2 regions of the Ascidiaceihabitans donghaensis genome follow, and region 1 is predicted to be linked to the other one. Evidence: riboswitches for the same ligand, from Rfam matches in the RefSeq annotation. Region 1 holds a riboswitch; the other holds the start of a gene.

What was found. A riboswitch is a leader RNA that binds a small molecule or an ion and turns the genes downstream of it on or off. The one in region 1 is predicted to bind cobalamin.
Region 2: linked by a shared signal. The riboswitch ahead of ASD8599_RS01710 (DUF1636 family protein) and the one ahead of ASD8599_RS16640 (DUF1636 family protein) in region 1 are both predicted to bind cobalamin.

What each region holds. Positions count from the first base shown of each region.
Region 1 is NZ_OMOR01000001.1:3,339,782-3,343,152, forward strand. Features, by position in the region: gene ASD8599_RS16630 (cobyric acid synthase) at 1-251, opposite strand, end outside; gene ASD8599_RS20325 (hypothetical protein) at 254-391, opposite strand; gene cobO (cob(I)yrinic acid a,c-diamide adenosyltransferase) at 601-1,209, opposite strand; cobalamin riboswitch at 1,249-1,453, shown strand; gene ASD8599_RS16640 (DUF1636 family protein) at 1,541-1,936, shown strand; gene cobW (cobalamin biosynthesis protein CobW) at 1,933-2,967, shown strand; gene cobN (cobaltochelatase subunit CobN) at 2,974-3,371, shown strand, end outside.
Region 2 is NZ_OMOR01000001.1:330,765-334,135, forward strand. Features, by position in the region: gene ASD8599_RS01700 (ABC transporter substrate-binding protein) at 1-809, opposite strand, end outside; gene ASD8599_RS01705 (ABC transporter ATP-binding protein) at 823-1,605, opposite strand; gene ASD8599_RS01710 (DUF1636 family protein) at 1,602-2,009, opposite strand; cobalamin riboswitch at 2,130-2,348, opposite strand; gene ASD8599_RS01715 (pyridoxal phosphate-dependent decarboxylase family protein) at 2,446-3,371, opposite strand, start outside.

The DNA.
Region 1 (3,371 bases):
ACATCCGTCTCAGGCTTCAACAAAACTGGGTTCATATCCGTGTGCGGAGTAAGGCCCGACGCCAAGGCCTGTAACGCCTGCGCCCGCCCGATCTCGCCGCCGTCCGAGGTCACCGCCGCGTTGTTCGACATGTTCTGTGGTTTGAAAGGTGCAACCGACAGCCCACGTTGCTGGGCTGCGCGGCACAGCCCTGCCACTAACATGGATTTGCCGACATTTGAGCCCGTGCCCTGGATCATGATAGCTGTCATTCTCAAAGCCACTCTTGTGTGTCGGGCAATGTCAGGATGCCTCCGGCGGAGGTATTTTTGCCAAGATGAAACACGCAAAGCAAAAACGCGCCCCCGATCATGAAGACGAGAGCGCGCAGGTTTTCACCTTGGACGGCCATCGGGACCTCTCCCTGTACCGCGTCGTCAACTTGCTCAAATATGGTTAAGAATCTCTTATCATTCATCTTGGCGAAAATACCTCGGGGGAGGCCGCGTAAGCGGCCCGGGGGCGGAGCCCCATATTGAAAAAACCGACCTTTGGTCGGGGGCAGCGCCCCCTTTTTTTAACCGTCCGACCTTCTGTCAGGGGCAGCATCCCAAACATTGCTCAAAACTCAACACCCTTCTGTGCCTTGATCCCGTCACGGAACGGATGTTTCACATTCCCCATCTCGGTCACCAAGTCAGCCGCCTCAATCAGCTCTTCTTTCGCATTGCGACCGGTCAACACCACATGGGTCATGAAGGGTTTGTGTTCCTGCAAGAACCCGACCACCTCGTCGATGTCCAGATAGTCGTTGCGCAGGGCGATGTTGATCTCGTCCAGCAGCACGAATTGGATGGTTGGATCAAGGATCACCTCTTTGGCTTGCTCCCAGCCGGCCTGTGCCGCTTTGATATCGCGCTCGCGGTCCTGAGTTTCCCATGTAAACCCCTCACCTGAAACAATAAACTTGCACTCATCCGCGAAGCGTTCCGTCAGGAATTGCCGTTCCCCCGTCATCCAGTTGCCTTTGATAAACTGCACCACAGCGCACGGCATTTCGTGGGCAATACAGCGCATGATCATCCCAAAGCCGCTGGAAGACTTCCCTTTCCCCGGCCCCGTATGCACCACGATCAAACCCTTTTCCTCGGTCTTGGTTTCCATCATCCGATCGCGCGCTGCTTTGATCTTTTTCATCTTCTCGGTGTGGCGGGTGTTTTCGTCGGTCATGGAAGACTCCTGTTGTGCTTGACAATAAGGGCACGCAGGCGCAAAGCCTAACCCGTTGGTTCCTGTTCTAGGACAGGTGAAAAGGGAATGCGATACGCGAAGTTTCGCAAAGCGCAGCCGCCCCCGCGACCGTGACCGGAGAGGTCGCCCCACACCACTGGCATTTGCTGGGAAGGTAGGGCGCACCGAGCGCAGAATGCGCAGATCCGCAAGCCGGGAGACCTGCCAGCAGAACTGAAACGCGAACCGGACGGGGTGTTCCGGGCATGCGAGCCTCTTTCGAGGTTTCGGATGACCCTGCTCTTTCCAGCCAGAACACAAAGGCTATGGAATGACTGAAACGACTTTAGAACCAGTGGAACTGTTGGTCTGTACGACCTGCAAAATGGGCCGCGCCATCGAAGACGATGCGCTGCGCCCCGGCAACTTGTTATATGAGGCCATGTTGAAAGAAGACCTGCCCGCGCATGTCACCGTGCGCCCCACGCAGTGCTTCACCAACTGCCAAGGTGGGTGCAACATCATGATGCGCGGCGGCAACCGCTACGCCTATGTTTATGGCAATCTTGACCCCGAAACCCAGGTCGAAATCATCACAGATGGCGTGACCCGCTACTACAATGCCGCTGACGGGTTTGTGCCATGGCGCGAACGCCCCGAACATTTCCGCAAGAACTGCGTTGCCCGAATCCCACCCCTGAACCTGCCAGAGGACGCCGCCCAATGAGCGATCTTTCAAAACTTCCCGTCACCGTCATCACCGGCTTTCTCGGCGCTGGCAAAACCACACTGATCCGCCACCTGATGCAGAACCCGCAAGGCAAGCGTCTGGCCGTGGTCGTGAACGAATTTGGCGATGTGGGTGTCGATGGCGACATCCTGAAATCCTGCGCGATCCCCGATTGCCCCGCCGAAAACATCATGGAGCTGTCAAACGGCTGCATTTGCTGCACAGTCGCCGATGATTTCATCCCTACGATCGAGGCCCTGATGGCGCTTGAGCCCCGCCCCGATCACATCCTGATCGAAACCTCTGGTCTGGCGCTGCCCAAGCCGCTGCTGAAGGCCTTTGACTGGCCCGATATCCGTTCCAAAATCACCGTGGACGGCGTGATTGCACTGGCCGACGCAGAGGCCGTGGCCGATGGCCGCTTTGCCCCCGATGTGCATGCCGTGGACGCCCAGCGCGCAGCGGATGATTCACTGGACCATGAAACACCCCTGTCCGAAGTGTTCGAGGATCAGATTTCCTGTGCCGACATCATCCTTCTGACCAAAACCGATCTGGCAGGCCCCGACGGCATCGCAAAAGCCCGCGCCGTGATTGAGGCCGAGGCGCCCCGTCCCCTGCCCATAGTGGAAATTGCCGAAGGCGTCGTGGACCCCCGCGTCATTCTTGGCCTTGGGGCCGCTGCTGAAGACGACATGGACGCCCGCCCCTCACATCACGACGGGCACGATGACCATGAACATGACGACTTTGAATCCATCGTTGTCGACATCCCCGAAATCAGCGATCCCGCCGATTTGGTGAACCGAATCGAGGCCATGGCCAATGACCAAAACATCTTGCGTGTCAAAGGTTATGCGGCCGTCACAGGCAAACCCATGCGACTGCTCGTTCAAGCCGTGGGCGCACGTGTGCGTCAGCAATACGACCAACCCTGGGGCGCATCAGAGCGTCGTGGCCGTTTGGTTGTCATCGCCGAACATGACGATGTGAACCCCGACGCCATTCGCGCGGCTTTGATCGGGTAGAATGCTGTGCACGTCGTCTTTCGCGAAAGCCACGGATTAGAAGAATCTGAAACCCCCATGTACCTCGGGCAAAGCCCGGCGGACCTTGTGGTGTTGTCGTTTTCCGATTCTGACCTTGGGGCCTTCGCGGCAGGCTTTGCCCGTGCCAAAGGCAAGCTGCCCACAACGCGGCTTGCCAACCTAACGGCGCTGAAACATCCTTTGTCTGTGGACACTTACGTCGAACAAACGCTGGACGGGGCCAAGGGCATCTTGATTCGGCTGATCGGCGGCTACGCCTATTGGTCCTACGGTTTGCAACAAGTCGAGGCGCTGTGTCGCGCCAAAGGCATCGCGCTGGCCGTGTTGCCCGCAGACGGTCGCGAGGACACGCGGCTTGATGATGTGTCTACCTTGCCCAAGTC
Region 2 (3,371 bases), 3.0 Mb from region 1:
GGGTTGGACATCATGAATTCAATCTTTTGATCGGCGGTGACTTCGCCGTAGTTTACGATCACGACGATTTCGGGATTGCGATCAACCACCGCCTCCCAACCGACGGTGGCCCAACTTTTGTCCAGATCATTCATGATGTTGGTGCCGCCTGCAGCTTCAATCAGCGCGTTGGGCATAGCGAATTGGCCTGCTGTAAACGGCACATCTTCGCCGCTGTCATAGACAAAAACCCGTGGGGCCGTTTCCAGCGCCGACTGTTCATCCAGAAATGCCGCCAATTCGGATTGATATCCTTCAATCAGGGTTTCGGCGCGGACTGATACGCCAAAGATCGCACCCAGATTGCGCAGGTCGTTGTACATGTCATCCATAGAAGCGGCATCTTTTGGGCCAACGTGGATGCAGCTTTCGGTCAATTCATAAACCGCGATGCCAAAGGGGGCTAGCGTCTGTGGTGTGACCTCGCCGCCGACACGCATGCCATAGTTCCAACCCGCAAAGAAAAAGTCGGCATCAGCGCCGATCAGGACTTCTTTTGCGGGGTATTTGGATGACAGTTCAGGAAGCGCTTCGACGCCCATTGTCATTTTGTCGTCCAGCGTCTTCCAGCCTGAAATGCCCGTGTAGCCGACCATATGGTCCTGCAGTTTAAGCGCCAGCATCATTTCTGTCAGGTTCACATCGTTGGATATTGCCGCCTTTGGTGGCGTTGCAAATGTGACAGTGCGGTCGCAGCTTTGCACCGTGGTTTGGGCCATGGCAGTGCTTGCCAGGGAAAGGGCCGTCAAAGCGGTAAAGGCGAGTTTCATGTTTGGGGGTCTTTCATTCGGGAAGGCTAAAGGAAAAGTGGGACGCGCCACTCAGGCTGAGATGTTCGCGCTGTGCGACGACCTGAAACGTGTCCGTCACAAGCTGATCAGAAAGTAAAGCCTGTGGGGGGCCGAAGCCTTGCGGGTATCCGTCTTTAAGGATCAACACATCATCACAGACGCGGGCGGCCATGTTGAGATCATGCAAAGATACGACAATGGTCAGACCCAGTTTTTGAATCAACGCAATGACTTCAAGCTGATGGCGCACATCGAGGTGGTTTGTAGGTTCATCAAGAATCAGAACCTGTGGTTCCTGTGCCAAGGCCCGCGCAACCATGACTCTTTGTCTTTCACCCCCCGATAAGGTGCTGAAATCACGATGGGCCAACTCAAGAAGGTTGAGTTGCTCAAGGACGCCATCCACGACGTTTTCATCTTTCTTGCCAGCTGCGGCAAACCCTGACCGGTATGGCGTTCTGCCCAAGCGGACGATCTCTCGTACCGTTAGGTCAAATGCGGACGCCTGTTCTTGCAGCACGGCGGCGATCCGTGTTGCCGCGTCACGCGCAGTCAGTGACCAAATGTCTTGGCCACCGACCAGCACCTGACCCGTTTGAGGTTTTTGAAAGCGATATAGCAAACGTAGCAGAGTAGATTTGCCAGCGCCGTTTGGACCGACAACGCCCAACACGCGCCCAGCAGAAATGGTGAAGGTCGTAGAATGCAGAACGGGTTGGGGTGATTTGGCGGGTGTCCAACTGACATCCCGCACCGCAAGATCTGCGGCCTTCATGATGCGCGAACATCATTGGCTTCGACCGCAATTATCGCGGCTGGCACACGTGCCAAAGTTGACGTGCGCAGTTTGCCAGGCCGATCCAGAGACGAACACCATCCATCATGTAGATGGGCATATTGGGTGGCAAAACTGACAAGATCATCCACATCCACGGCAGGATCAATGTCGCCAAACAGATAGGTCGCTTTGCGACTGCCGTGATAGGCAACCGTACAGGGCCTGTCACAGCCAGCCATGCAGGCAACGCCCGAAATTTCAAAATCGTCCGTGATTGTGTCCCCTGCGTTTTGGATCGCTGTTCGAATCTTTTCGATCAGTTCATAGCCGGGCCGACATTCAGTGCCTTTGTGTCGGCACGATGTGCAAATCGTTATTTTATGGGTGTGCTCTTTGTTCATATCGCCCTCCGCGATGACGCGGGGTGCAGGGCAGATACATAGTCAGGTCAGGGAAATCCCGTGCCGCCATCATAACCTCCGAACCAGACTCCCCGTCTGGGTTGAGTTGCATTAACGGCACCAAAGCGCCGCTTGATGGCAGGTCTCCTGACTTGCGGATCAGCGTTTCCCCGAACCTTCCCAAACCCTACAGGCCCAGTGGTTTTTATCGAGGTCACTCACCGCTCACAGTTGCGGGGGCAGTTACGGATTTGGCGCTGTTTAGCTTGGCCTCACCGTATTCCCTTTTCATTTCAGGCGCGTGTAAGACGACTGGAAACCATCTTCTTCATCCTTGCGATAGTCACGTTCCAAGGTCAATCCAAATGAAGGCACATTGCTTTCATAAAGCGACATCAAGACGTGAACGGGGCGCGTGGATTGCCACTGATATGGATCAGGTCAGGGTTTTCAGGGTCTCTAACACAGTTTTCGCATCGGTCTCGGGATTGACGATACAAAGCCTGAAAACCATCTCGCCGCGCCATTTTGTCGGCAAACACAGCAGGGCACCGGAACGGCGGTGCTCTTCGGCCCATCGGACCATGGCGTCCTCGGACATGTGTGACGGACGGAACAGAACCACGGACAATTGCGGTCCAAGCAGCAGATCCAGCCCTTCTATGCGTTCGATACCCTGCGCAATGTCGCGTGCAATCGATATCGTTGTCGCGATCGCATCGCCGTAAGCTTGGGTGCCATGCGTGGCCAAAGAATACCAGAACGGCAGCCCACGGGCGCGACGCGTCAAGTGCAGCGCATAGTCGGAAGGGTTCCAGTGCGTTTTGTCCACAGTATCAAGATAGACCGCGCTTTGGCCGTGGGCGTTGGCGGCATCCGCGGCGTTGCGGTAGATCAATGCACAGCTGTCGTAGGGTGCAAACAGCCATTTGTGCGGATCAACGATCAGGCTGTGCGCCCGGTCAATTCCGTCGAATATCGGTCGCGTTTCAGGATCTGCAATGGCTGCAAGGCCGTAAGCCCCGTCAAGATGCAACCAAAGGTCACGTGCCTCGGCAAGGTCAGCCAACCCCTGAATGTCATCAACCGCGCCGCTGTTGGTTGCGCCTGCGTTGGCGACGATTGCAAAGACATTTGGTTGCCATGCATCGCGCGCAGCCTGCGCATTCATCCGTCCTGTGGCGTCCGCTGCGACCGGAATCACATCGACGTCCATCACACTGGCCGCCGCCTCAATAGAACTATGCGCCTCAGCCGAACACAGAATGGCCCAACGGTCAGGGCGGGCGCAGCGTCTGGATTTCCAATCGCGGGCCGCGTGCAAAGCGCACAGGTTTCCAAGCGTTCCGCCCGCTACAAAAA